DNA from 2 places in the Bacillus sp. WC2507 genome. Region 1 is predicted to be linked to the other one. Evidence: a T-box and tRNA genes for the amino acid it is inferred to sense, from the RefSeq annotation. Region 1 holds a T-box; the other holds one or more tRNA genes.
What was found. A T-box is a leader RNA that pairs with one kind of tRNA and senses whether it is charged. The one in region 1 lies ahead of ileS (isoleucine--tRNA ligase), so its partner is inferred to be a tRNA-Ile.

Region 1 (14,602 bases):
TAGCAGTTAGAAACTGAAAACGCATATTAGTAATATTTATTTGCTGCATCGATTCTTGTATTTTTTCCGTAGAGACATTATAAAATCGTCCTACAGCTATTCCAATGATCGCATTTAAAATATTATGCTTTCCATGTAAAGGAACATCATACTGCACTTTTGTTGAACCATTTAATTTAAAGTGAACACCATATTCATCTAATTGTACATTATTGGGATACAAATCGTTTGTGTCTTTTTCACCAAACGATTTACATTTTATATCTAGCATATTATTATTTCGGGAAAGCAATGGCTCATCACCATTATATAAAAACAGTCCATCGTCTTTTAATCCTTCTACAATTTCCAATTTAGCCTTCGCAATCTCTTCTCCAGATCCAAGCGTTTCTAAATGAGACTGTCCAATCATTGTAATGATCGCTACATCTGGCTGTGCTATTCGTGATAGATTTCGAATTTGTCCTTTTTCACTCATTCCCATTTCAAGTATTAAAAACTCTGTATCTTGTTTCATTTCTAAAATCGTTAGTGGTAAACCAATTTGACTGTTTAAATTACCCTTCGTTTTATGCACTCTATAAGTTGAACTTAAAACGCCTCCTATTATATCTTTCACTGTTGTCTTTCCATTACTACCTGTAATACCGATTACTTTTACATTTATCTCTCTTCGATAAAATTGTGCCAATTGTTGCAAAGCAAACAAAGTGTCATCTACAAATATAATTGGAATCCCTTTTGGCGGAGTACCGTAAGACTTTTTCCATAAGGAAGCGATAGCTCCATTATCCATTGCCTCTTTCACATACTCATGCCCATCTTTCACCCTAATGATTGGAACGAATAAATTTCCTTCTTTAATGTTTTTGGAATCTATACAGACACCATGTATTTCTATATGATAAAACGATTCTTTTAGTCCTTCTCCATTTACTACTTCTTCAAGTTTTTTCAAATTCATTTGAATCAAAGCATCACCTTATTTCCATTTAATTACATATTATCTATTTTAATTACGCATATTAATAAAAATTTTACAGCGAGGTGTTTATATGAAAAAAGCGATTAGTTTCTTTCTTCTTTTGTTATGTCTAATTGTAGTGAATGAAACGTACGCCTACTCACCAAAAGCTTTACCGATCTCCCAAAACTCTGATCAATGGAAAGTGAATATTGATGAACCGAAGAACAATGATAAAAATATGCTTCAAGCTAAAAAAGATGAATTTAATACATATCAATTTTCAGTAAAAAATGTTGGAAACAGTGAAGTATATAACGTACAAGTCGAAGTCTTTCGTAATGAACCAAATACGAAAACAAAACACGAACTCTTTTCACGAAAAGAAAGTCGTCTCGCAAGCGGGAAAACCGGATTTAAACATGCTAATTTCCCTGTTTCTACAAAAGCAAATGAGGTTGATGTAATCATTACTTGGCAAGAACACCCTTTCCGCTCCATGAGAAACGGTCAAAAAGTTGAGTCTAGAAAATTTAAAGAGCATTTTGTTTTTAAAGACGAAAAAAACAACTAGAATGCGGATGAATTTACATTAGCATTCATATAGCTTACTTTACTAGTACCAGTTCTTAAGCAAATTAAAAAGTCGTGGCTTATAAACGCCACGACTTTTTATATTAATTCGTACTAATTCCTCTTGCTGCCCAAATACGATCGATATCAGCAGCATGTTGTCCTCCATATAAAAGAGCATCCGCTTGCTTAATTGCTTTTGCTCCATCACGGAATTTAGAGTTTGGTGTTAATGACCAATGTGATTGTAAAATAATTTTCGTTGCTACATCACGTCCAAAAGCTTGTGCCATTTCGTATTGACCTTGAGCCCAAATTTCACCATCATCATGCACTTCATTCGTTATATCTTTCGGATATACTTTATTCGTATCTAATCGGCGTAAGCATGTTGGATCTGAACTAGAATAAGCTGTCGCATCCCATTCTCCAACACATGCTTTACCATATCCAGTAGTCGATACTGCATCTTCATATGTAGCACCTAAGAAGTCGCCAAATCCTTCTCCCATCGCTCCACCTTCTGCTGAACTACCAAAGCCAGGAACTTGGTTATCTTGAATCGAATGCCCATACTCATGTGCGATAATACCAGCATCTTCTGCATCATCAACACCTCCAGTACCGAAAGTTAAAGCTTTTGTTGATGGAGAATAGAATGAGTTATCATCAGTTGTACCATTAACATTCACTTTTATCGAACGGTTATTAATATTTTTAAAACCTAACCCTTGAATGTAACGCTGTAATGTATCGATATGATAATACGACATAACATCTTCAAAGCTATCATTTGCACGTGTATAGTTAAATTGTAAGTTTGTAGATTTTGTTTTTGCTTTTGAAGAAATCGTTACATACTCTCCAATTAAAAATCCTGTTCCATCTAAACCTTTTAACGTAACAGTCTTCAATTGGTTCGTTAGAGCTGTTGAATCTGCATCATTATTATCTTTTAGGCCAACTTTACTACCACTAGATACGACTGGGTTAGGTAAAAATACTTTTCCTGATCCTTCAGCTTTTCGATTTATATCAACCTTTTTAATTAACTTTCCATTTTCTGCATCAATAAATGTTTCCCATGCACCAAATGGATTATTAGAATGGACTACAACTTTATATACTGGACGAGCAATTCCTTCTTCAACAATATATCCGAACTCTTTATCTGTAGGAGCCCATAAATTTTGCTCACTTGCTTCTCCAACATACGCCATTGATTTTTGTATTGCATCTTTTTCACTAATTTTTGTCGTTACTTCCTTCACACCTGTAACAGGCTGATAATCAGAAACAGCGAGTACTCCCTTTCCCTCTCCGTTAAGCGTAACTGTTATTTGTTTTGAAAATACAGGTGCACCATTAACAACTTGTTGGAACCTAACATATGAAGCTACTGACGTTTCTGTTGTAGAAATATATTGCAAGTCTGAGAGGTCAGCTTTCAATCCATACTGCGCAGCATTTTCTTTTAAATATTCAGTTGCTTTTTTCTGCGGTGAATAAGCTTCTAGCTTTACTTGCTGTTGTTTTTCCAATGCCGAAACCGTAGAAATCGTCCCCATTACTAATGGCACAGTCATTGCCATTGCCACCATTTTTTTATTAAACATAGAACCACTCCCCCTAATAAAGTAGCTCAACCTTATCCCATTACCACTAGGCAATCATTCCCCACAAAATGGGGGGATAAAAATTGAATCTACGAGTAATTCTCTATAAACAATTCTATTACCTTTCCATTTAGGGTGAGTGAAATTTTCTCAATATTTATGTGTAAAGTAAAAACAATACTTTAGAAAGAAATTTCTAAATCCATTCCTTCCCTTCCCCCCGAAACTTTTCATATTACTGTGTAAAAAAATAGGCCGTTTTTTACCTAACGGTAGGTTGAAAAAATCACTTATGAATGATACGATGTTAATAACCTTTTTTTAGGAGGAACTATATGAGTAAAAGTGAAGAAACACTCTCTTCAATAATGGAAGCAAGTTATCGCCTTTTTGCTACGTACGGTATTGCTAAAACAACTTATACGATGATTGGTGAGGAGGTTGGTATCGCAAAACCATCTATATATTACTACTTTAAGTCTAAAGATGCCTTAATTGAATGTATTTTTACAGAATTATGTAAAGCTATGCAGTTCTCTTCGTATTTTCATACAGAAGAATTTACGAAACCAAATTTTATTGAAAAATGCACTGCAATTGGTCTTAAAATAATTGATGAACAGCGAAACGACCCTTATTTTAATCGTGTGTTGCAAGAGTATGTATTACTATCTTCCAGAAACAATATGTACAAAGATCGATTACTAACTGTGCAAACAGAATATTTACATGGATTTGAAGTACTCCTTACAAAAGCAAATGAACTTCAATTAATTGAAAATAAAAATTTAGTTTCAAAAGCTCATATGTTAGCATTAGTGCTTGATAATATCGGGAATTTTATGATGATTGACGCAAAGATAGATTATAAACAAATTTGGATTGAAGCTGTAAATAGCATTTTTGAAAGAAGGGATTGAAGTGAATACTAATAAGCGCATTATCGGCTTAGATTTTGCTAGAGCTTTGGCGATGTTTGGTATGCTACTTGTCAATTTCATGGTAATAACAGGTGCAGAAGGAAATGGTCCCCCTTTTTTAATAACCTTCATGTCACTTTTTGAAGGTAGAGCTTCTGCTTTGTTTGTTATACTTGCAGGCATCGGTATAACTTTAATGACTAGGTCAGCCGTTGCTAGCAATGAACAAATAAAAATTTCTAATAGCCGAAAGACCATCTGGAAACGATCACTTTTCTTATTTATTTTAGGATTACTACTATATGTAATGGAGTGGACTGGGGATATATTACACTATTACGGTGTTTACCTTTTCATTGCTGCATTACTCATTACAGTACGCAAAAAACTATTACTATTGCTATCTATTATTATCCTACTCATCGCACAATCTCTTCAGCTTACTTTCAATACTTTCGAAGGTTGGGGAGGACCTACTCCATTCATAAACTATGTAGACTTCTGGACAATAAAGGGTTTTCTTCGCAACTTATTCTTTAATGGGTATCACCCAATTTTTCCTTGGTTCTCGTTCTTCTTAATCGGTATGATAATTGGCAGGTTAGATCTTCATAATAAGAAAATTAAAGAAAGATTACTCTTACTGGGTATTACAATTACAATATTGTCAGAACTTTTATCAAAAGGGCTTACTCACTTTTTTATTCCATACATCGGCAAAGAAGCCGCCACATTTTTGTTTAATACAGGACCCATTTTACCAAATGTATTATATATTTTATCTGCTACAGGATCCGCTATTGCTACATTAATCATTTGCCTCAACATCGCTGAAAAATATAGAAATAATTGGTTTGTCACTTCCATTGTACAAACAGGCCAATTAACGTTAACTCATTATGTCAGTCATGTATTTATCGGTATTGGGACATTAATTCTATTAAATAGAATGGAACATCAATCACTACTATTCGTTTTATTATTTGCTACTGCATTTTTCATTTCCAGTATTTTGTTTAGCGTATTATGGAGAAAGAAATTTTCTAGAGGACCTATCGAATGGATTATGAGGAAATTAGCCGGATAAATTTCCATCATACAAAAAGGAAGTTGGAATCATTCCAACTTCCTTTTTTCTTTAATGAGCCGCGCTTAATTTAATTCGAACTTTCGCTTCACCTAAAGATAGTTCATCGTCTTCATTCGTTAAGTGATCAAATGTAAATTGCTTAACGAGTAAATTTTCTTCCAATAAATCTTTATGGTTCGTTAATGTTCGTTGTAGTTCTTCCTCTGTATCAAGAATAACATCTACTCGTAAATTAACCGGTAAATTCAACTGCTTACGATATTCTTGAACCGCTCGAATGAATTCACGCGCTACTCCTTCTTGTAACAATTCTTCCGTTACATTCGTATCTAACATAACTGTATATTGTCCGTTAGTCGTATTAGAGAATCCTGATTTTGCAACTTTCTCTACTAATACATCTTCAGCTGTTACCACTACTTCTTCTCCTGGTGCAGCTTCGTAAACTGCTCTTTCTGTAGATACAAAGTGTTGTACTTCTTCTTTTGATAATTGTTTTAGCCAGCCATTTAATGCATTCACATTTTTACCAAACTTCGGCCCAGCTGTTTTAAAGTTCAGCTTTAATTGATAGGACGTATATTTCGTTTCATCGAGTTCAACATGGAACGCTTTGACATTTAGTTCATCCATGACGATATCACGATACGATTCCCAATCCATATCATTCTCATTATGTGCTAGTAATACAAGTTCCGCTAACGGCTGTTTTACTTTTAAAGAATGCTGATTACGATTACTTCTTCCAAGTTCAACAACTTGTAAAACTGCATCCATTTCTGCTTCTAATTTCGGCTGAAGTAGTGATTCATTCACAACTGGATAATCCTCTAAATGAACGCTACTTCCAGTTAAATTTAAATGAATATCTTCAGCGACAAACGGTGTAAATGGTGCGATTAATTTACTAATTGTCACAAGCACTTCATGAAGTGTCTCATACGCAGCTGCTTTTTCTGCATTCATACCAGATTCCCAGAAACGATTACGTGATCGCCTTACGTACCAGTTACTTACTTCATCTACAAGCGCCGCGATTTCACGAGCTGCATTCGTAAATTGATAATCATCAAGTGCTGTTCTTACTTTTTTCGTTGTGCTATGCAGCCTTGATAATACCCATTCATCCAATTTCGTCCGCTTTACATCATATGTTTCATTCGGTTTATACTCATCTAAATTTGCATATAAAACGTAGAAACTATACACATTGACTAATGTATCTATAAATTTAGATTTTGCTTCCAGTACTGTTCTTTCAGAAAAACGCTTCGCATTCCACGGAGCACTGTCAACGAGTAGCGCCCATCTTAAAGCATCTGCACCAAACTGATTTACTAAATCAACTGGATCTAGTGCATTCCCTTTACTTTTAGACATCTTCTGTCCTTCTTCATCTAGAACATGCCCTAGTGATAACACTCGTTTATAAGGCACTTTTCCTGTATATAGTGCTGATACTGCTAATAAACTATAAAACCATCCGCGTGTTTGATCAATTCCTTCTGCAATAACATCCGCTGGAAACTGTTCTTCAAATAACTCTTTATTTTCAAATGGATAATGATATTGCGCAAACGGCATGGAACCACTATCAAACCAAACATCAATCACTTCTGGTGTACGATTCATTGTACTTCCGCATTTTTCGCAACAAACTTGCACTTCATCTACATACGGCTTATGCAATTCTAAATCTTCAGGTGTTTCTTTCGTACTATGCTTTCTTAAATCAGCAATGCTTTTCGGTGCGAATTGATGATCACAACTTTCACATTCCCATACATTTAATGGTGTTCCCCAATATCTATTTCGGCTAATATTCCAGTCCACCATGTTTTCTAAAAACTTACCAAAGCGTCCATGTTTCATATGATCTGGATACCAAGTAACAGAATCGTTATTTTGTAAAAATGTATCCTTAATTGCAGTTGTTCGGATTAACCAACTCTCTCCTGCATAATAAAGAAGTGGTGAATCACAGCGCCAGCAATGTGGGTAGCTATGCTCATACTTTTCTTTATGATATAGTAAACCTTCCTTCGCTAAATAACGAACGATATCCACATCACAATCTTTTACAAATTTCCCTTTTAAAAATGGTACTGCTTCTGTATACTCACCTTTTTCATCTACAACATGTAAGAATGACAATCCTTCACTTTGAACGACTCTATAATCGTCCTCCCCATATGCTGGAGCAATATGAACGAGTCCTGTACCACTATCTGCCGTTACGAAATCTGCCGCGATAACGTGGTAGCCATTTGTAACTTCTTTCATTGGAAATGGTGCTGTATAAGATGTTTTTACTAATTCTTCGCCTTTATGAACAGATAGTACTTCATAGTTTTCTTTTAATACATCTTGTACACGTTCTTTCGCAACAATGTATACATGACCTTCTTGTTTCGCTTTCACGTATTCCAAATTTGGATGTACAGCGAGCGCAACATTTGCCGGAAGTGTCCAAGGTGTTGTTGTCCAACCTAGGAAATATTCATTTTCACTATCTTTCACTTTAAATTTAACTGTTGCACTTAAATCTTTTACTGTTTTATACCCTTGTGCAACTTCGTGTGAACTAAGAGATGTTTGACAGCTTGGGCAATATGGAGAAACTCTGTGCCCTTTATACAATAGTCCTTTTTCATGAATCGTCCCTAAAATATGCCATACACTTTCGATATATGGATTCTCTAACGTAACGTATGGATCATCCATATCTACCCAATAACCGATGCTTTCAGTGAATTCACGCCACTGCTTCTCATATGTGAATACACTCTCTTTACACTTTTGAATAAACGGTTCAATGCCGTACTCTTCGATTTCATGTTTACCTGAAATACCGAGTTGTTTCTCAACACCTAATTCTACAGGTAAACCGTGTGTATCCCATCCCGCTTTTCTTAACACTTTATAACCAGCCATCGTTTTATATCTTGCTACTACATCTTTAATTGTCCGTCCAAGTGCATGCCCGACGTGTGGTAAACCGTTCGCCGTTGGTGGTCCTTCATAAAATACGAAAGACTGTGCGCCTTCTCGATTCTGAATTGATTGCTCGAAAATACTTTGCTCGTTCCACTGCTTACGAATACGTGTTTCTCTCCCTACAGCTGACTCTTTTACATCTACTTTTTTCATGTACAATCACTCCTTTGAATTTTTTAAAAAAGCACACAAAAAACCCGTCCCTATAAAGTAGGGACGGGCTTACCCGCGATACCACCCTAATTCTATTAGCTCTTCACTAATAGCACTTAGCAACGTACTATCATACGTGTTCTTTGTAACGGTAGACACCCGTCCGGGCTTACTTATTTCAGCCTCGGCTCCTCGGAGATGATTTTCAAATAACGTCTGCACACCGGTTTTCAGCAACATACCGGCTCTCTGGGGAACAGTTCATTATTTTACTCTTTCTCGTCTTCAGATTTGTATACTTTGTTAAAAGCTATTCTATGCCATTGGGCAATGAATTGTCAACTAATTCGAAATATATTTTTATTTATACCCTTTTTCGCTTTTCTTATACAATTACTTTTCAAATTCTCGCAATGCTGCTAAATTTTCTTTATCCTCGATAAGTTCAGCAAAAAATCCCGACTCATCCTCACGAAGGACAATTTCAAGTTCTTCCTTCGCCTCTTCATTTCTGTTTAACCGCGCTAAATAACAAGCACGATCATATCTTGCTAACAAATCACTCGCATCAATTATTAATACTTCATTTGTTATTTTTTCTGCCTTTAGTGTTTGGCCGGAACCATGATATGAAGATGCTAAAGAAAGAAGAATTGCTGTTTCATTTGGATGATGTATAGAAGCATTTTCTAACACATGAATTGCCTCTTCAAACCTTTCTTGACTTTGATATATTTCTCCTAAAGCAAGGAACGCTCTACTTACAAACGGTGTTTGCTCCGTTAATTGTAAGGTAATCTTCTCTGCTTTTCTTTCTTCACCTATTTTAAAGAATACTTGTGCTTGTAAAAGAAGTGTATCATAATCATCTGGTAACTCTCGAACCATCTGCTTCGTTAATTCCGAAGCATCCCGTAACATATCTTCTTCCTCACACGCTATGAAAAGATTTACAAGTTGCTTCGCTACATCATAATCCCATTTACTTTCTAACGATGTTTGCAATACGTCTATCGCCTCTTTATACATCGTCACATTCTCGTAAAATAGTGCAAATCGCTGCGCTGCCATACTATTTTTCGGATTTAACTTTAACGAAAGTTCATATAAATCAATGATTGTAGTAATAATCGAAATTTCTTTTGCACGGTTTTTCATACGATAAAAAGCTCTCGTAATTATGGATTTCTTCGGCTGTTCCTTTTGTTGACGTTCAATCCATCTTTCCGTAACTGCAGATGCAGCATACATAAATGCCATACTTCTTTCTGCCTTTTTCACTTTTAATGTATGAAGAAAATCTCGTATGTTAGACAATTTCTTATGTTGTTCTATCGCTTTTACATATACATCAAATATACGTTCATTATTTACATCTTTTTGTATCACTTTCATTGCAATTTCAATTGCTTTTGCATTTCTTTTTTTCACTAACACTTTTGCATAATGATTTAGAACTTCTGTATGCTCACCATCTAATTGTAGCGCCTCTTCAATCCATGCCTGTTCTTTATCTATTTCATCCATTGCTCCATACACATATGCGATCGCATCTAATCGCCATATTTCAGGTACTTCGTCCGCTAATTGTTCTAGTTCCGTCAACAATTCTTCCTGAAGATTCATTTCTACTGAAATCTGTGCCAAATATTCCATATTAATATGCAACGGCTCTTCTTTCATCGCCTGAACCATATGACTTTGTTCTTTAGAACGGTTTTCTTCTTTTTCGTATATTTCCGCAAGCTGTAAATGTACACCGACGAAATTCCCATCAAGCTCTAAACAAGTTTCATACGCTTGCTTTGCTTCTGTCAATTGCCCTAATGCCATAAGTGTTTCACCAATTCGGTAATAAGGTAATGCCGTTTCCTTTTGTTCTATTGCCTTATTATATCTTTTCATTGCTTGTCCGTACTGTCCAATAGATTCATATAAAATACCTGTATAACAACCGTATTCACTTACTTCATTTCTTTCTTTGTGTAAAGTTCTTAAGAATGCTATACCTCTTTGTACAAATACCGTTCCTTTAATTCGGTTCACATATTCATCTAACGCACTTGCTACATTGTATTCACTCTGCTTTATACCACTCTCTAACTTAGACAATGCTACTTTAAACCCTTCTTCATTTCCACCAAGTTCAACCTCAGCATCCCATAAAACCATTCCCGCATTCATAAGAAAATCTTGGCTCTTTTCAATTTGTTTTTCAATACCGAGAATATATTCTTTTGCTTCCTTGTATTGTTCTTTCGCCATATAAACTTGCGTAAGTCCGAAGTGAGAATAAACGTCATCATGATTTTCTTCTAAAGCACGCTTATACAATGTTTCTGCTTCTTCCAGACTATCATTTTGAAAATGATAGTCACCCAATTTTACGTATAGAGGTGCTTTATCGTCACAATTCTCAATACCCTTTAATAAAATTTCTTTCGTACTTTCCTCATCCTCCAAATCAGATTCGTATATTTCCGAAAGTTTCGTATAAATGTAAGATGCTTTACTATCCAAATGAATCGCTATTTTAAGCCCTTTTACCGCTAAATATAATTTCCCTAAATGATGCGCACATCTCGCTCGCTCATACCATACATGTGCCTCATTTTTATACTCTCTTAACAAATCATTAAAGATTTCATACGCTTCTTCATATCTTTCTAAATCTATCAATATTAACCCGTGATTCGTTAAAGTGAATCTTTCAGGACTACGCTCTAAAGCTACTTGAGAAAACTGCAACGCCTTTTCCAATTGATCGATATACATATATGATAAAGCAAGAAAACTCCAAGCAATCGGCTGATCTGCGTCTAATTGTAAGGAGTAACGAAAACTGGAAATCGCCTCTATATAACTTTCCTGTTCAAAAGCATATCTTCCGTTTATTAAATGATATAAAGCACGATTATTTTTCTTCTCAACACTCGCGAGCATTTGCCCAGCTTTTTCTAATTCTTGAAGGCGAATAAAACACTGCACACCATGCAATTTAACAAAATCTGAGTTCGGAAACCTCTCCATTAACTTTTCAATACAAGATAAAATAAACTCGTTATCTACTTCCACATCTAAATGCTTAACCGTATATAGCCACGTATTCGGATTATCACTCGTCTCTTTTAAAAATTGTATTAAGTTATGAATCCCCTCTTTATCATGTTCATCTAAATGATCCGTAAGAGAAAAAACAGATTTAAAATAATGATTCTCTTCTTCATTTAAAAATGATAGTTTTTCCTTCTTTTCTTTCGGAACAAACGTAATCGCTAAACAGCCTGTATAACGATATTTTTCTTGTAGCTTACTATATTCCACAATAACTGGTTCTATAAAGTTCGGGTCTTGAACATAAAAAGCTTGTAACGTATCATCATATCCAGATAATACTTGCACATGTGAAGCATGCTCAATGTCTATACTTAATAAAACAGGAATCCCTTCATCCAGTAGTCTCTTATAATTTTCCTCATTCCCTTTAAAATAACGATATTCATAACCTAATTCTTCTAAATAAGAAACAGTATCTGAAAACTTCGATCCTGTCATATCAAAAATAAACTCTGCTATTTCATCTTGCGTACGTTTTTCTCCCCATAACTGCAACATCATTTCTAAACTTGTCGGAACACAGTAATTATCCTTTTGTACAATTGGAACTATCGGTAAGTGAACCTTTTTTCCATCTGGATTTTTTTCTAAATTATGATATAAAGACTCTTTTAAACTTTTTTCTTCTTTTAATAACTGTTGTAAATCTATAAGTTTATTCATTTTGTAAAGCGCTTCTGCATGTAAATGTACAAAATAAGTTTTATACGCATGATAAGGAAGCTGACTGTTTATGTTATCTATTACCGCTAACATCTCCTCATACTTCTCTAAATCTAATAAATATTTTACCTTTTCAAAATGAAAATATGGTACTTGCGGGAACTTTACAATTGCATCATCGATTAGCTGTAATGCACGTTTTTGTTCTCCTTGATTCGCATATAACTGTGATAATAAATAGGTCGATAACTCTTCACAATCTTTATGCTGCATGCCAGCTATAAATTGTTCTTCTGCTTTCTCCCATTCACCTGTATGCATATAGACGTAGCCCCATTTATCAAATACGGCACGTGCACTGTACTCCTCTGCCTTTTGCATATAGATTAGTGCTTCTTCATTTCGTTTCATTTCCAACAGACATCGTACTAACGTAAAATACGTTTTCGCTAAAAGATCAGCTTCTATTTCTTCTTTATTTACCTCTTCTAATGATTCTTTTAACAACTGTTCTACTTCAAGTATTTTCCGCTCATCAATTAACTCATCACAATATAAAGAGAGCGTTCTCATATTTGGAAATTTTTTGTAGGCGTAGCGAATGAGGAATGAACTGTATTGGTGCATAAGCCCTTCATCAGTAAGGCGAATTAATATATCAAACTCCTCATGTGAAGAAATATTAGCAAGCCACTTTTTCACATAAGATAAAGTATTCGTTTCTTTTATATATGAAATTTCTTTATTTATTTCCTGTAATCCATCTACAAATCTCTTGTCTTTCAAACAAGCATCTAACTGCTTAAAATCTAGCATGTATTCACCTCGAATATTTATTTGTACTGCTACTTGCTTAGATTCTACACATCATATAGTATGTATTCAACTAAAATCTCCTATAATGGATAGTATTATTTAATATTATTCGAATTTATAACAAAATATAGTAAAAATGATTGTTTTTCTCCATATTTTATTTAATTATATGGAATAACGTAACATGTGGATCTTATCTTTCGAAAGTTAAAATCAGTACATGAAATTATATCGGCGATAATTCAAATATATCAGCGATTTCCAAAATAAATGATATCCCTCGGAATATCGCTACCTTTTAACATACTTTGTCACCAAATGTAATTTTCATATTCGGAGCGTATACTAAAGAGGAATGTAAATGAAATGCTTTAAAAAATCGTAGTTCAGCTTCATATTGAGCTAACGCATCCTCATATGTTAACCCTCTAACCATTAAACGTTCTATAAATTGCTGTTTATCTCCTGGATTGCCCGCTATCCCCTCTTCTTTTAATGAATGATACAAATCGTTTTTATCATTGTGATGTATATTAGAGTCTAAAAAGTTCACTTTATCGCTCACTCTACACTCAATATTTTTCACACCTAATTCACTTAAATACATCGGTATTTTCATACCAATATTTCCATCTTGTCCACTTCTCTGCGTGTCACTTTCAAATAACTTCTGCAAAACGCCTAACCTAATAATTTCCGATTGGCTCTCTCCATCTAAAGAGTATGAAGACATATTTGATATCCAATGTGGTTCAAAACAGATTATTTTACCACCATCCTTAATTGACTGTATCATCTTTTCTAGCATCATTTTTGGTGAACTCATATGTAACAAAAAAGCATGACAGATTGCTATATCGTATGTATCGTTCAATTCAATTTCTGTAGCATCTCCTTCAAGAAATTCTGAATCATACGGAAGGAAACGAAACAACTCTCTCGCTTCAGTTAGTAATGTTTCTCCACTATCAATGCCTGTATACTTTGACCCTTCTGGAAGTAAAGGCATTAATATTAAGCCTAAATAACCATATCCACAACCATAATCAACGATATGTACTGGCTTAGTAACCTTCCACACAGTATTTATTAAAAAGCATACATAATCATCATTGTAATATAGATCTCTCGTGTTTTTTAAATATGTTAGTTTACTATTCCAATCGTACGTTTCCAAGTTTAACGCCTCCTTTTATATACAAAACTAAAGTTCTCTATACAATAGCCGTATTCCTACACCATTCTTAAAATTTCAAAGCAAAAAAGCCAGTGTATTTTTAACGATACGCCAGCTTTTGATTTAGAAGAAAGGTAGATGATTAGAAGTTTAATTAGTACAATCACAATCTAAACAATCCGTACAGTCTACATCGCCACAATCTGATTTTCTCTTTCTTTTGTTTCTTTTAAGATAATAATACAGTAGCCCAATCAGTAGTGCGCAAATAACAAAAGCTATTATTGCTTCTGTATACTTGTTTTGAATTATAAAACCTATTCCACTTCCGCCTGAAATAAAAATTAGGATTAAGTAAACCCAGAACATTTATGTAAATACCTCCATTAATATATGCTTTAAGAAAGAATCCATATAATGCTAGATGAAATGAGTAATCCCATACCATTACCGCTTAATACACCGGTAGTTACTCTTAGCAAATTTGTGCTGCTTCTCCATTTCCACTTTTGGGTG
Region 2 (16,757 bases), 2.1 Mb from region 1:
AGGTTTCTTGAAAAAAGTAGATATATTTTAGGCAGATTGGTTTACAACTATAATAAGCTGTACTATAATTCAAATAGATATAAATCGGAATCATTCTGAATTAAAATAGGTGAGATGCTATGAATAATATATTAGAAATAGAAGGATTGTCATTTCGATATGAAGATCGAAATGTGTTAGAAGATATTAATTTGCAAGTTCCGAAGGGAGCTTTTTTAGGTTTAGTTGGACCGAATGGTTCTGGGAAATCAACTTTGCTAAAATGTTTATTAGGCGTTTTAAAGCCAAAACAGGGAAGTATTCGTTTGTTTGGTGTTGATAGTAAGAAGTTTAAAGAATGGAACAAAGTTGGTTATGTGTCGCAAAAGGCAAATAGCTTTAATTCTGGTTTTCCGGCAACTGTTTTTGAAGTTGTGTCAATGGGACTCGTTTCGAAAAAAGGGCTGTTTCGCTTTTTCACGAAAAACGATAAGGAAAAGGTAGAAAAAGCGATTGCTGATGTAGGGATGAGTGAGTTTCAAGGGCGCAATATAGGAGAACTTTCCGGTGGACAACAACAGCGTGTATTTATTGCTCGTGCGCTCGTTAGTGATCCTGAATTACTTATTTTGGACGAGCCCACTGTTGGAATCGATGTGAAGAATGTAGAAAGTTTTTATGAGATATTAGAGGATTTAAACAAAAGGTTAGGAATCACATTAATTCTCGTTACTCACGATATGGGAGCTGTTACCGAGAAAGTAACACATGTTGCATGCTTAAACCAACATTTACATTTCCATGGAAATGTAGAGAAGTTCCGAGAGTTAGAAGATGCGGAAATGTCCGTCTTATATGGACATCATGTTCATCGTTTAGAACACGAGCATGAGCATCACGGGAGGATATAATGATACAAGATTTTTTACAATATGACTTTTTACGTAACTCTTTATATGCAGGGATTTTAATAGGGCTTGTTGCGCCGCTTATCGGTGTATTTGTTGTCATTCGCCGTATGTCGCTTATTGCGGATGCATTAAGTCACGTGACATTATCGGGTATTGCTGCAAGTTTACTACTAGAAAAAACAATTTTCACAGGAGGATTTTTAAATCCGCTATATATGGGAATGATTTTTTCTATTGGTGGGGCGTTACTTATTGAAAAATTACGTACTGTATATAAACATTATCAAGAATTAGCAATTCCGATTATTCTTTCAGCAGGAATGGGGATTGGCGTTATTTTTATTTCACTTGCAAATGGATTTAACACAGATTTATTTAGTTATTTATTTGGTAGTGTAAGTGCTGTAACAAGTACGGATTTAATAATCATCGGCATTGTAGCAATTGTTGTTATTGTAACGATTACTTTATTATACAAAGAGTTATTTTTACTATCGTTTGATGAGGAATACGCTGTATCAACCGGTTTGAGTGCAAAGTGGATTCACTTTATTTTTATTATATTGGTTGCTCTTGTCATTGCGGTATCAATGCGCGTAGTCGGGGTTCTTCTCGTATCATCATTAATGACGTTACCAGTTGCAGCAAGTATTCGTATTGCAAATGGATTTAAACAAACAATTTTCTTCTCCATTTTATTTGGTGAGATTGCAGTAATTGGTGGAATGTTTGCTTCGTATCAACTTAATCTAGCGCCAGGTGGTACAATTGTTATGATAGCAGTTCTTATTTTAATTGGTGCGATTTTATGGAAAAAGAAAAAAACTGCATAAAGTAGGGATAGATATGAATCTAACAGAAGCTTTACGCCTAATGAAAGATAAAGGATACAAACATACTGGGAAAAGAGAAGAGATGCTCAGGTTATTTGCAGCTCACAATCGTTATTTAACGGCGAAAGACGTTTTAGAGCATATGAAGGATGATTATCCAGGTCTTAGCTTTGATACGATTTATCGTAACTTAACGGTGTTTGCTGAAATCGGTGTTTTAGAACAAACGGAATTAAATGGTGAAAAGCATTTTCGTTTTACATGTTCTATTATGGAACATCATCATCATTTTATTTGTTTAGATTGCGGGGGAACGAAAGAGATTACTTCTTGCCCGATGGATTTTATGAATAAAGATTTTAACGGTTATGAAGTAACAGGTCATAAGTTTGAAATATACGGTCGTTGTCCAAAATGTGCAAAGTAAAAGCTCGTCAGTTATATAACTGACGAGCTTTTTTACGTAGAAAAGAAGGTTGCTCACAAATATTGTGGGCAACCTTCTTTTTATTGTTCTTGAGTTTCTTTTTCTTTTTCTCGTTCAGCAGCCATTTCAGCAGCGATTACGTCGATTTCTTTTTTTAGTTCTTCTACCATTATTTCTTCTGGCACTTTACGAACAACTTGCCCTTTACGGAATAATAATCCTTCTCCACGTGCACCGGCAATACCGATATCAGCTTCACGAGCTTCACCAGGACCGTTTACAGCACAGCCAAGTACTGCAACTTTAATTGGTACTTTTAGTGTAGAGATGTATTCTTCTACCTCGTTAGCGATGCTAATTAAATCAATTTCAATACGACCGCAAGTTGGACAAGAAATAAGTGTTGCTGCATTAGATGCAAGGCCGAATGACTTTAATAGTTCACGCGCAACTTTTACTTCTTCAACTGGGTCAGCACTTAATGAAATACGTAGTGTATTTCCGATGCCTTTATTTAAGATTGCTCCAAGACCAGCGGCACTTTTTACAGTTCCAGCAAATAATGTTCCAGATTCTGTAATGCCTAAATGTAATGGATAATCAAAAGCACGAGCAGCTTTGTCGTATGCTTCAATTGCTAAGTTAACATCAGAGGCTTTCATAGATACGATAATATCGTGGAAATCTAAGTCCTCTAAAATTTTAATGTGATGTAGGGCGCTCTCGACCATACCATCTGCAGTTGGGTATCCATACTTTTCTAAAATGTGACGCTCTAATGAACCTGCGTTTACACCGATACGGATTGGAATACCGCGTTCTTTTGCTGCATTTACAACAGCTTCTACTTTATGGCGACGACCAATGTTACCTGGATTGATACGTACTTTATCAATGCCACCTTCAATTGCTTTTAAAGCAAGGCGATAATCAAAATGAATATCAGCAACAAGTGGAATGTTGATTTGTTTTTTAATATCAGCAATAGCATTTGCTGCGCGTTCGTCTGGAACAGCAACACGCACGACTTGACAGCCAGCTTCTTCTAAACGTTTAATTTCAGCAACTGTTGCTTCAACATCATGTGTTTTTGTTGTTGTCATACTTTGTATAATTAATTCATTATTACCGCCAATTGTTAAATTACCGACTTTAACTGGACGTGTTTTTGTACGATGAGTCATTTCATTCACGAATAGATCGCTCTCCTTATAAAAGAAGTTTCTTATTTAGTCCCTCATATCAATGATAGTATACGTGATACAGGGCTATAGAAACCGAAGTGCTCGGTTTCACTTTTACTATTGTATCAGCGCCTTCATGTAATTGACAAGGATTAAGTGATTGCTTATTGATATAACGGGAATTTATAAGACTTTCCAATTTGTATTTTTGTAGCAGATGTACTTTTGTTCAGTTGTTTAAAGTCATCAATTACCTTTTCAATAGAAGGGATTTTTTTCTTGTTAATTTGTTCGGTAATAGAAAGAACTGTCTCACCTGTTTTGACTTCAATTGTTTTATAAGTGACATCTGTTTCTTTTTCTGCTTTGTTCTCTTTCTTTTGTTTTGTATCTGTACTTTCTTGTTTTATCGTTTGGGCCGCATTTGTTTTTTTATATGAACTTAACATCGGTAAAGTGCCGATTTTTATATCGTAATAAAATATATAACCAAGAACAAGCACGAATAAGAATATACCTAATCTTTTCATATTCTTCACTCCTTTGCTAGGAATATATGCTTGTCCAAAAAAAAAATGCCTAATTAGGCATTTTTTTCGTTCTTATTTTTCTTTCGGTTTTGGAACTTCTTTAATTGTTAAGTATAGAACAATTAAAACAACTGCGATATAAATGAATGTTGAACCAGGTACAACGATTTTGAATAAATCCATAATCATAAAGAAGATTGTTGGAATTGTGTAGCTGTAAGCAGTTAACGTCCATACTTGCTTATAAGATAATTTACGTTGACCGCTCATAGCCGAACCTATAAACGCAAGTAAAGTAATTCCTAAGAAAGTAATAAATAATTGGAATAGGTATACTAAAACTCCGATAACGGCTAGTAAAATTGGATAAATACTATCGAATACAGAAATAAAATCTTGCAAATCTTTCTTCTCAAGAGATGTCCCTAATAAATCATTATAGGAGTATGTTTGTGTTTGACCATTTCCTATAGAAACTACTTTATCTTTTAAAATAAATAAACCAGTTTTGTTTTGATATTTTTCTATATCTGTTGTATTTGGATCAAATACGAAAAGAGCATCTCCCTCTTCTTTTTGAATAGGTTGTTCAATATCGGCCTTTAGTTCACCATTTTCAATTTTAAAATCAGGTAAATCTTTTTCAATTGCTTGATTTACCATGGTAACACTATCTTGAATAAAGCTACCGTAAAAGAATGTTCTTGGAATAGTAGTGATTAGACAAAGTAGCATAATATACAAAATGGTTTTTCCGATTTTTTGAAAACGGAATAGCGCCATATCTTTAGGCGAATATACGCTTTTTGCTAATTGGGTAAATATGGACATAGATTCACTTCCTTTATGTATGTATAAAATCATTGTAACGTAGGAATCTAGAGAATCTCAAGATATATTATATTTACATATAGTGGAGATAACTAAATTTCTTTTTATTAATTTTCTTCTTTTGAATGAGAAAAATACAATTGACACTTTTCTTTTCCATATGGTAAATTTATCTTACATTTCTTAAAGAATATATCCGATAGGGATTCCTTTATTTGATATGTTGTTACATACATAATTGTGGACCCTTAGCTCAGCTGGTTAGAGCAGACGGCTCATAACCGTCCGGTCGTAGGTTCGAGTCCTACAGGGTCCATATCCATTTCACATGTTTATTACGTCAGCAGGAAGCTTCCTTGTAGAAGGGAGCTTTTTTTATGAAATATATGAGCATTTTAATTGAAAAGAAGTGGGAATTTTGCTACTTTAATGATAGCAAGACAATGTGATTTATTTGTTTGCACCCTATGGCAATTAGGGTAGAATGAAGTTGTATGTCACTTAAGTGGCAATACATAAACTGGGAGGAATATAACAATGGCAAAACACGAATTACCAAATTTACCTTATGCGTATGATGCTTTAGAGCCTCACTTTGACAAAGAAACAATGAACATCCATCATACAAAACACCATAACACGTACATCACAAACTTAAACGCTGCTTTAGAAGGTCATGCAGAATTAGCTGACAAAAGCGTAGAAGAATTAGTTGCGAACTTAAGCGAAGTACCAGAAGCAATCCGTACAGCAGTACGTAACAATGGTGGCGGACATGCTAACCATACATTCTTCTGGACAATCTTATCTCCAAATGGCGGCGGACAACCAGTAGGTGAACTTGCAACTGCAATTGAAGCGAAATTCGGTAGCTTCGATGCATTCAAAGAAGAATTCGCAAAAGCTGGCGCAACTCGTTTCGGTTCTGGTTGGGCTTGGTTAGTAGTAAATAATGGTGAGTTAGAAGTAACAAGCACACCAAACCAAGATTCTCCTTTAACTGAAGGTAAAACTCCAGTTATCGGTTTAGATGTTTGGGAACATGCTTACTACTTAAATTACCAAAACCGTCGTCCAGACTACATCGGTGCATTCTGGAATGTTGTAGATTGGAACGCTGCTGAAAAACGTTACCAAGAAGCAAAATAATTGTAATAACGATAGAAAAAGCTAGGAGAATGCTCCTAGCTTTTTTCTGTGCTTTCCTTTTACATAATTGAGCTTGTCTTTGGAAGACTAGAACATGAAGTAAAGGAGAGTTGTGTATGAAGTGGAAACATATAATTGGTGACGTTGAAGTGAATCGGGATTTAGTGTTATTGCTCCTTATTGGAGGTTTATACACGCTCGCAATTTCTTTATCGAATACGTTTGTTAACATTTATTTATGGAAACAAACACAAAATTATGTGAATCTTGGCTTGTATAATTTGGCCAGCGTTGTATTACAGCCTCTCACATTTCTTATAGGTGGGAAATTAGCGAAGCGTATTGATCGCTCAATTTTGTTACGAATAGGCGTAGGCACGTTAGCTATTTTTTTTATCGTTGTTTTAGTAGCGGGAAAAAGCGCTTCTCACTATATTTTATTAATGGGGGCTCTTTTAGGAGTCGGGTATGGTTTTTACTGGCTCGCGTTTAATTTATTAACATTTGAGATTACAGAACCAGAAACAAGAGATTTCTTTAATGGTTTTCTTGGACTTCTTACATCATTCTCTGGCATGATTGGGCCGATAGCAGCGGGATATACAATTTCACGTATGGAAAAATGGAGTGGCTATACGGTCATATTCTTTCTTTCGTTACTGTTATTTGCAATTGCTGTCATTTTAAGCTTTTTTGTATCTAAGAGAGAATGTGAAGGACGGTATGAAATTGTTCAAGTATTGAAAGAGCGGCAGGTTGATAAAAACTGGGGAAGAATTACACGAGCTCATTTTTTTCAAGGGCTGAGAGAGGGAACGTTTATTTTTGTTATTTCAGTGTACGTGTATTTAGCAACTGATAGCGAACTCGCCTTAGGGAAATATAGCTTAGTAAATTCTGCTGTATCATTTGTTTGTTACTATTTAGTCACTCGTATGTTAAAGAAAGAGTGGCGAAAAAAAGCAATTTTGCTCGGAGGCATTATTTTATATGCTGTCGTATTTTTAGTTATATTCAATGTTACATACACAAAATTACTTATTTATGCAGCGTGTATCGCAATTGCATACCCTATTTTGCTCGTTCCGTACGGGTCCATGACATATGATGTAATTGGTAGGGCGAAAAATGCGAGAGAGTGGCGTGTAGAATATGTAGTTGTCCGGGAATTATGGTTAAATGCAGGAAGAATTTGCTCGATTTTAAGTTTTTTATGTGCTGTACTATTCTTTCCGCCTGAAAAAAGTTTGCCTTACTTATTATGTATTTTAGGTGCAGGACATTTTCTTATTTATTTTGCAGTTAAAAATGTCAAATATGATGAGGGAAATACGAGTAAAACAAGTATTGTAACGCAAGGAACTACGCAGAATCAAACAGAACCAGAAGGTTAACTTCTCGGTTGTTTTATGCTAGAATAGAAAAAGATGTAAGACAGCAGTGAGGACACCTGTATGAAGGTGTCCCTTTCACATTACATAGCTGTTTGTAGAGGGGGTTTGTATGAGCAAGAAGCAGAAACAACAAAAGAAAAAGACTCACGTTCCTTTTCGGTTAAACGTGCTGTTTTTCTGCGTGTTTTTAATGTTCTCCGCGGTTATTGTAAGGCTTGGATATGTACAAATTGTTCGCGGTGAGGAATACAAGAATGAAGTGGAGAGGAAAGAGAACTCGACGATAAGTAATCCTGTACCACGTGGGAAAATATTTGACCGTTATGGGCGAGCTGTAGTAGATAATGCAGCTGTACGTACGATTACATTTACAAAAATGAAAGGATCAACTGCAGAAACTCGCTTAGAAACAGCGAAAAAGCTAGCAGAGTTGATTGAAGTACCGACAGATAAATTAACAGATCGCGATAAAAAAGATTATTGGCTTGCTATGCATAAAGAGGAAGCGAAAGAAAAAATTACGAATAAAGATCGTCAAGAGTTGAAAGATAAAAAAATTGACGATAAAGAATTAGAGGAGCGTCAACGAAGTCGCGTGACAGAAGAAGAAGTAAATCAATTATCCGCAAAAGATTTAGAAATACTAGCGATTAAAAGCAAAATGGACGGCGGATATGCAATGACACCACAAGTCATTAAGAAGGATGCAACTGATGAAGAATATGCGATTATTAGTGAAAAATTAGCGGAATTGCCAGGTGTAGATACAAGTGTCGATTGGGAGCGAAAATATGCATATGATGGTGATTTGTTCCGAAGTGTACTTGGTGGTGTAACAACTTCTGATGAAGGTTTACCGAAAGAGCGTTTAGATTACTATCTTGTTCGTGATTATAATCGGAATGATCGCGTAGGGAAAAGTTACCTTGAACAGCAATATGAAGATAGCCTGCACGGTACGAAAGCAGAAGTGAAAAATATTACAGATAAAAACGGTAATATTTTAGAAACGATTAATGTATCAAAAGGGCAAAGTGGTAATGACCTGAACTTAACAATCGATATGGAATTACAAAAGCGTGTAGAAGAAATTATCACGAAAAATTTATTGAGATATAAAGGTGGACAACCTCTTTTAGATCGTGCATTCGTTGTAATGATGAATCCAAAAAATGGTGAAGTTTTATCTATGGCAGGGAAACAGTTAGTGAATGAAAATGGCGAAACGAAAGTACAAGATTTCGCATTAGGAACGATGACAAGTTCTTATCCAATGGGATCGACTGTAAAAGGTGCGACAGTACTTACAGGGTATCAAACAGGTGCGATTCAACCGGGTTCAGTTCAATATGACGAACCAATCAGATTAAAGGGAACGCCACAAAAAGCTTCTTGGAAGAATATGGGTTACATTAATGATTTGACAGCATTAAAAATGTCTTCTAACGTATATATGTTTAAAACAGCGATGAATCTCGCAGGTGTTCAATATGTGAAAGGTGGTACGTTAGATATTCCACAAAAAGCATTTGATACGATGCGTTATTATTTCGGACAGTTTGGACTTGGTGTGAAAACAGGTATTGATTTACCGAATGAATCAGCGGGCCAAACAGGTAGAGGAAATCAGCCAGGTTTCTTATTAGATTTATCAATTGGACAGTACGATACGTATACACCACTTCAATTAGCACAATATGTTTCAACAATTGCAAATGGTGGTTACCGTATGCAGCCACAAGTTGTAAAAGAAATTCGTCAACCGGCAGCGAAACCAGATGAAGTTGGAAAAGTTGTTCATTCAATGGAACCGAAAGTTCTAAACCGTATTGATATGCCTGAATCACAAATTAAACGTGTTCAGGAAGGATTTAGACAAGTATTTAACGATTCTGGTGGTACAGCTGCGAAATACTTTACAGGTGCACCATATAAAGCTGCTGGTAAAACAGGTACAGCTCAAACTGTGTATGGCGGAGATAAAGAGATTGGTAGAAAGGCAAACGGTGAGCGTAAAGAAACATATAACTTAACGTTAGTAGGTTATGCGCCACTTGAAGATCCTGAAGTAGCGTTTTCTGTTGTTGTACCTTGGGTAGATGATAAATCAGGTATTAACGGTTATATTAGTCGTGACATTATGGACGCGTACTTTGATTTGAAAAAAGTAGAAAATGGCGAAGCTCCAACAGATGCAAAAGACAATAAAAAGAAAAATATAGATCAAGATGATGAATAAAAAAGTTGTAAAAAAAGCACACTATCTGAAAAGATAGTGTGCTTTTTTTTATGGTCCATGCATACGTTTTAATAAAGTGGACAAGCATATCGTATCGAAAAATTAAGAGGCCTAACAAGTAATACGTTTACTTCTCCTCTGGGGATAAAGGTTTTATGAACCAATCATCAGTGAAGATGAGCAGTGGCTACGGATTAAAATTTTACTTAATGTTGATTCTTGTGGAACTTTACAAAACTTTTACAAACAATTAAAACCGAATTAATAGTTTAGCAGTATTCTTATATCTGTAATCCTGTTATTTCCGGTTACTTCTAGGAGGAAGAACACGTGAAATGGATAAGTGCATCGATTAAAGTTTTCATACTGTCGACATGTTTCCTTTATGTTGGCACGTCTACTGCATTTGCTGTAAATGAAATGGGAGAAGTGAGAGTTGATGGATCCTCAACAGTTTTTCCTATTATAGAAGCAGTAGCGGAGGAATATACAAAGGTGCATCCGAACGTGAAAATTTCTATCAGTGTTTCTGGAACAGGAGGAGGATTTAATCGTTTCAGTAAAGGAGAAGTGGATATAAATAATGCTTCGAGAGTAATGAAACAAGTGGAAGAAAATGAAATGAAGAAAAACTCCATTCAGTTTACACCATTTGAAGTTGCTTATGATGGTCTGACGATCGTTGTGAATCGCCAAAACACTTGGGTAGACAATATGACGGTAGACGAGTTACGTCTACTGTGGAGTGAAGATGAAAGTGAAAAGCGATGGTCACAAATTCATTCATCATGGCCACGCGAACAGGTAAAGTTTTATGCGCCAGGTGTAGACTCTGGTACGTATGATTATTTTCAAAATGTCATCTTACAAAATAGTCGCATTGTAAAAAAAGTCTCTTTGTCTGAAGATGATCAAGTTATTATGCAAGGGGTAATGAATGATAAAAATGCCATTGCTTTTGTAGGATATGCTTATTATATGGCCAATCGAGATAAGGTGAGAGCAATAAAAGTGAATGGTGTACTTCCGACGAAAGATACGATTCAATCAGGTAAGTATAAGCCGTTATCTAGGTCGCTATTTGCTTATGTGAATGATGCATCTATCCGAAATAAAATGAATGTAGCAAATTATATTGAGTTTATGATTCAACATGTTGGTAATCTCGCTGAAGAGGTTGGATATGTAAAATTACCAAAAGAAAAGTACAATGAACAGCTGCGGATGTTAACAGAAATAAAAAGGTAATGTCAGGGTGGAAAGGGGTTTTCATCTTTGGCTTATAATGACAAAAGTCAAATTACATTTTCTGTACAACATTTGATTGAAAGAAATACAAAACAAAGAAAAAAAACGCAGCGAATCAATCGAATCGTTCCATTATTACTAAAAATAATTGCTAGCGTGTCTATTGTGACGACAATTGGAATTATTTTTACTTTGGCAAATGAAACAATGATGTTTTTTCAAAAAATACCATTACACTCCTTTTTGATGGAGAAAGAATGGTTACCTTTTTTTGAAGATCCTAAATTCGGTATATTACCACTTATATGTGGAACGGTCCTTGTAACAGCAATTGCTATGTTCGTAGCAATTCCTATCGGTTTAGCGTGTGCCGTATTTTTAAGCGAATATGCTTCAAACGGTGCAAGGAAAGTGTTAAAGCCAATGTTAGAATTATTAGCAGGTATCCCGACAATTGTATATGGTTTTTTTGCATTAACAGTTGTAACACCGCTTTTACAACGGATTATACCTGATTTACAGTTTTTTAATGCGATTAGTCCAGGTATTGTTATTGGCTTTATGATGATACCTACAATTGCATCTCTGTCTGAAGACGCAATGAGAGCTGTAGCAAAAGGAACGAAAGAAGCTTCGTTAGCACTTGGAGCAACTCGGTTTGAGATGGTAAAACAAGTCGTGTTTCCTTCGGCTTTTACAGGGATTATGGCAGCGATTATATTAGCTGCTTCCAGGGCAATTGGTGAAACGATGATCGTTGTAATTGCAGCGGGATCCACGCCGAACGTATCGCTCGATCCGACACACTCCATTCAAACGTTAACAGCTTATATTGTGCAAGTGAGTTTAGGTGATGCTCCGCATGGAACCATTACGTATTACAGCATGTACGCTGTAGGTGCAACGTTATTTTTGTTTACTTTTATAATGAACATCATTTCGCAGTTTATTATGCGCCGCTTTAGGAGGGTGACATAATATGCGAATGTTGAATCATAAAAAGATACAAGAAAATATGGCATCGCGTTTTTTAAAAGATCGAGTTTACAAATTGTTATTTTATATGGCAATTTTGTTTTCAATAGTAATACTGCTTATTTTGCTTTTTCAAATTTTTGAAAAAGGTATAAGTTATCTTTCATTAGATTTCTTTACAAACTTTGCTTCGCGTAATCCGAAAGAGGCTGGGATTGCTGCAGCTTTGTCAGGAACAATATTATTTATGAGTATTGTTATACCAGTCTCTTTTATATTTGGGGTCGGAACTGCTCTTTATTTAGAGCAATATGCGAAGGAATCTATATTTAAAAAGGTAATAGAAATTAATAATCAAACGTTAGCAGGAGTACCTTCCGTTGTATTTGGATTACTCGGCTTAACCATTTTTGTATATGCTCTTCATCTAGGTGAGAGTATCATTGCGGCGGCACTGACGATGAGTTTACTCGTCTTACCGACAGTTGTTGTAGCGAGTCAAGAAGCAATACGATCTGTACCAAGTTCATTATTAGAAGCTTCTTACGGATTAGGTGCTACGAAGTGGCAAACGATGTATCAAATTGTATTGCCATATGCTTTCCCAGGAATAATAACGGGTTGTACGTTAGCGATATCAAGAGCGATTGGAGAAGCGGCACCGTTATTAGTTATCGGGGCACTTGCATTTGCAAATTATGTTCCATTTAGTATGTTTGATAGATTTACAGTTTTACCAATTCAAATTTTTAATTGGATGAGTAGACCGCAAGAAGAATTTCAGTATGTAGCAGCTGCTGGGATGATCGTTTTGTTAGGTTTGTTGCTCTTTATCAATATATTTGTCCTATGGTTACGAAATCGAAAATAAGTTGGAAATGGATGAAAGGGGAATTCAAATGGTAGCAACAGTAGTAAATGTACAGGTGAAAAACGAGGAGAAAATCGAGACTGCGCCAAAGAAAGTAGTATTTAATACGAAAAACTTAAATTTATGGTACGGAGAAGACCATGCTTTAAAAGATATTAACTTAAGCATTCATGAGAATGAGGTTACAGCAATTATCGGGCCAAGTGGTTGTGGTAAATCAACGTACTTAAAAACATTAAATCGTATGGTAGAGTTAGTACCAATCGTGCGAACTACAGGTGTAATTGAATATAGAGAGCGCAATATATTTGATAAATCATATCCAGTTGAAGAATTACGAACACATGTAGGAATGGTGTTCCAAAAGCCAAATCCATTTCCGAAATCTATTTATGAAAATGTAGCATACGGCCCAAAAATTCATGGTATAAGCGACAAGAAAACGTTGGATGAAATTGTTGAAAAAAGTTTACGTGGAGCAGCAATTTGGGATGAGTTAAAAGATCGTTTGCACGATAATGCATACGGTTTATCCGGTGGACAGCAACAGCGTCTATGTATCGCACGTTGTTTAGCGATTGAACCCGACGTTATTTTAATGGATGAGCCAACATCGGCACTAGACCCAATTTCAACATTAAAAGTAGAAGAATTAATTCAAGAGTTAAAGAAAGACTTTAGTATTGTTATCGTAACGCATAATATGCAACAAGCAGCACGTATTTCAGACAAAACTGCTTTCTTCTTAAGTGGAGAAGTTGTGGAATATACAGATACAAATAAATTATTTACGACACCTTCAGATAAGCGTACAGAAGATTATATTACAGGCCGATTCGGTTGATATCGTTGCAAGGCTCAGAGCAAATGCCTTCTTAACAGAGGGCATTTCTTATTTTTACCTCATCTAATTAGAGAAGTAATACGTCTCCTATCTTAAGGCTTATTACAAGTACGCTAGGTAGGAGATCTATATATACAATGGCACTTAATATTGAGGGGGAAGAAAAAATGGTAAGAGAACAGTTTCAATGTGATTTAAAAACGTTACAGCAAAAGGTGATTGAGCTTGGTGTACTAGCGAGGGAAGCTTTGTTGCTTGCCATGGAAGGTCTTCGTACAAGGGATGTAGAGAAAGCGTTAGAGGTTATAGATGGTGATTATCGTATGGATAATTTAGAAGAGGAAATAAATGATCTTGCGCTTATGCTTATTACGAAGCAGCAACCTGTAGCAGGTGACTTAAGAAGGATTTTTATTTCAATTAAAACAGCGACAGATTTAGAGCGTATTGCAGATCATGCTGTTAATGTTGCGAAATCAACAATTCGTCTTGGGGAAAAAGAAGTAACTGTCAGTTTGCATAATATTGAGGAAATGTTTGCTATTGCTAATGAGATGTTAAATTTAGCATTAGAAGCATACGAACAGGAAAATTTAACTTTCGCGAAACAAATTGCCGAAATGGATGATTCTGTTGATGAAATATATGGGAAAGCGATTCGTGAATTTATATCTTCAGTCCCAGAACAACCAGAAGCGATTACACAAATTACACAATTATCTTTTGTAGCGAGATATATTGAGCGTGTAGCAGACCATATTACAAATATTGCTGAGAATGTTTTTTATTTAGTAAAAGGAAAGCATTACTTATTAAATGAATAAAGAAAAAAAGCAGGTGAAACATCGCCTGCTTTTTTTAGTCAAAACATGACAAAAAAAGCTCGTTGTTTCCATTAGTTTATGATGATAAGATGTATCATAATATAATGGAAAAATTAGGACATATATGTTGGTGACTTATTGAGTATTATTTTTCTAAGTTAATAGTAAGCGCTTTCTTTTGTGGGGGTTAGAAAGATACATGTATATAGGAAGTCTTAATCAAAGTTTTTCTCACCAGTGATGATTCATTGAAATAATCAAACTTATACTGCTAGTTAATGCAGGGTAGATAATATACATATCGTATATGAAGTTATTGAACATTATATAAGTGGAGGCTGAAGTATATGAAGGGGGTTATTTTAGCTGGAGGAAAAGGAAGACGCCTTAGACCATTAACATGTAATACTCCAAAACCGATGTTGCCGTTATTAGAAAAGCCAGTTTTGGAATACAATATTGAATTATTACGTCAGCATGGTATTCGTGAAATTGCAATTACTGTTCAGTATATGAGTACGTCCATTAAGCAATATTTTGGTGACGGCAGTAAATGGGGAGTTAACTTGTACTATTTTGAAGACTCTCCTCCGCTTGGAACAGCAGGGAGTATTAAACAAGCGGAAAAGTTTTTAGATGAAACATTTGTTGTCATAAGCGGGGATGCGTTAACTGACTTTCAATTATCAGAAGGAATTACGTTTCATGAACAAAAGAAAAGAATGGTAACTATGTTTGTGAAGGAAGTAGAAAACCCTCTTTCATTCGGTTTAGTTGTAATGAACAAAGAACAAGAGGTTACACGATATATAGAAAAACCGAGCTGGAATGAGGTAGTCTCTAATATTGTGAATACAGGTATTTATATTATGGAGCCAGAAATCTTTTCTTACATACCGCCCCAAGAATTTTTTGATTTCAGTCAAGATGTGTTTCCTTTATTGGCAAATAAGAACGCATTATTTGCATATTTGTCAGAAGGTTATTGGTTAGATATCGGTACATTTGATCAATATCGACAAGCACAATTTGATTTGTTAACGAAAAAATTGCAAGTACCTATTCCTTATACGGAAGTATTGCCGATGGTATGGATGGGGGAAGGTGTGACGATTGGAAAAGGAACGAAGATTCACGGCCCTTCTTTTATTGGAGAAGGAGCAAAGATTGGTGCTGGAGCTGTAATTGAGCCGTACTCTATTATTGGGAAAAATAGTATTGTTTCAAATTATTCTCATCTTCAAAAAAGTATTGTTTTTGCAAATGCACACATTGGGCAGTATTGCGAGCTATTAGAAACGACAATAGGAGAGCATACAATGGTGGAAGATGACGTTACACTGTTTCAAAAAAGCATTGTAGCGGATCATTGTCATATAGGGAAAAGTACGGTAATTAAGCAAAAGGGAAAACTATGGCCATATAAGGCAATTGACAGCTATTCGGTAGTAGGATCGGCTGGTGTACAAGAAAGTGAAAAGAGTGCAGGATGGTTGCAAAAAAGCCGCATTGTAGGAAGAGGTAATGTTGAGATTACTCCTCAATTTATTGTAAAGGTTGCGATGGCGTACGGATCTCTTTTTGCCAAAGGAGAAAGTATATTAATCGGGAGTCAAGAACATATAGAAACGACTTCTTATAAAAATCTTTTTCTTCATGCGATTCATGGTATCGGGATTCATACGATGGAATGTAAAGAAATGAACGAATCGCTTTTTCAGTACAGTATTCAGGATTTACAATGTGCAGGTGGGGTTTTCATTCAAGTGGAAAATGAAAAAGAGGTTGTTATAAAGTTGTATGGTAAGGATGGGGTACAATTAACGTATAAGCAACAAAAAGCGATAGAACAAGTATATATGTCTGAGTCGTTTTATTACGTATGTGAGAAAGAAATGGGACGGAATAAGCTAGTCCACGTTTCTTTACATGATTATATAGAGGTTGTATTGGAGCGCATTGATATTGAAAAAATACAAAAACAGAAGTTTCATCTTCTTATTAATAAGAGAAATGATATGTTACAACATTTACTTATGCACTTTTTGCAAAGGCTTGGATGCACGGTTACGTGGATTTATGCGGGCGAACAAAAGGATCATGTGAAAGCATTGATGAAATCAAGCAAAGCAAATATGGCGCTTATGTTTTCAGAGCAAGGAAATTATTTCGAGTTATATGATAATCATAGTAATATTTACCAGGGAACAGATTTTGAAGAAGTAGATATTCCGGATTTATTACTTGAATCGGCAGGAAATATCTACCCGATGTCTTTGAAATTAGGAGAATGTTACCTTCTATTTTATACGCAGGATGAAAAAAAGTCGTTTCAAGCGAGATGGAAGCGAGATATTTTATATCGAATTGGGAAATTATTTGAGCTAATAGCATTGCAGGGAAAGACATTTCTCAGCATAGTAGAGCAATCACCTCCGCTCTATCTACTTTGTGATGAAGTGGTATGTTCATGGAATGAAAAAGGGAAAGTAATGAGGAAATTATTAGCTGATATGGA

Region 2: it encodes a tRNA-Ile, which carries the amino acid that the T-box ahead of ileS (isoleucine--tRNA ligase) is inferred to sense. The anticodon was not compared.

What each region holds. Positions count from the first base shown of each region.
Region 1 is NZ_JBQXPN010000001.1:3,517,595-3,532,196, forward strand. It holds gene ACUN28_RS18640 (UDP-N-acetylmuramoyl-tripeptide--D-alanyl-D-alanine ligase) at 1-973, opposite strand, end outside; gene ACUN28_RS18645 (hypothetical protein) at 1,056-1,538, shown strand; gene ACUN28_RS18650 (M36 family metallopeptidase) at 1,642-3,153, opposite strand; gene ACUN28_RS18655 (TetR/AcrR family transcriptional regulator) at 3,489-4,073, shown strand; gene ACUN28_RS18660 (DUF418 domain-containing protein) at 4,075-5,160, shown strand; gene ileS (isoleucine--tRNA ligase) at 5,212-8,313, opposite strand; T-box leader at 8,370-8,608, opposite strand; gene ACUN28_RS18670 (bacteriocin-processing peptidase family protein) at 8,707-12,909, opposite strand; gene ACUN28_RS18675 (class I SAM-dependent methyltransferase) at 13,208-14,086, opposite strand; gene ACUN28_RS18680 (hypothetical protein) at 14,237-14,455, opposite strand; gene ACUN28_RS18685 (DUF2085 domain-containing protein) at 14,485-14,602, opposite strand, start outside.
Region 2 is NZ_JBQXPN010000001.1:1,427,595-1,444,351, forward strand. It holds gene ACUN28_RS07645 (metal ABC transporter ATP-binding protein) at 120-890, shown strand; gene ACUN28_RS07650 (metal ABC transporter permease) at 890-1,723, shown strand; gene ACUN28_RS07655 (Fur family transcriptional regulator) at 1,737-2,150, shown strand; gene ispG (flavodoxin-dependent (E)-4-hydroxy-3-methylbut-2-enyl-diphosphate synthase) at 2,231-3,334, opposite strand; gene ACUN28_RS07665 (hypothetical protein) at 3,499-3,864, opposite strand; gene ACUN28_RS07670 (DUF1189 domain-containing protein) at 3,937-4,695, opposite strand; tRNA gene ACUN28_RS07675 (tRNA-Ile) at 4,938-5,011, shown strand; gene sodA (superoxide dismutase [Mn]) at 5,233-5,844, shown strand; gene ACUN28_RS07685 (MFS transporter) at 5,961-7,238, shown strand; gene ACUN28_RS07690 (peptidoglycan D,D-transpeptidase FtsI family protein) at 7,348-9,477, shown strand; gene phoX (phosphate ABC transporter substrate-binding protein PhoX) at 9,808-10,725, shown strand; gene pstC (phosphate ABC transporter permease subunit PstC) at 10,753-11,703, shown strand; gene pstA (phosphate ABC transporter permease PstA) at 11,705-12,571, shown strand; gene pstB (phosphate ABC transporter ATP-binding protein) at 12,600-13,415, shown strand; gene phoU (phosphate signaling complex protein PhoU) at 13,583-14,239, shown strand; gene ACUN28_RS07720 (sugar phosphate nucleotidyltransferase) at 14,587-16,757, shown strand, end outside.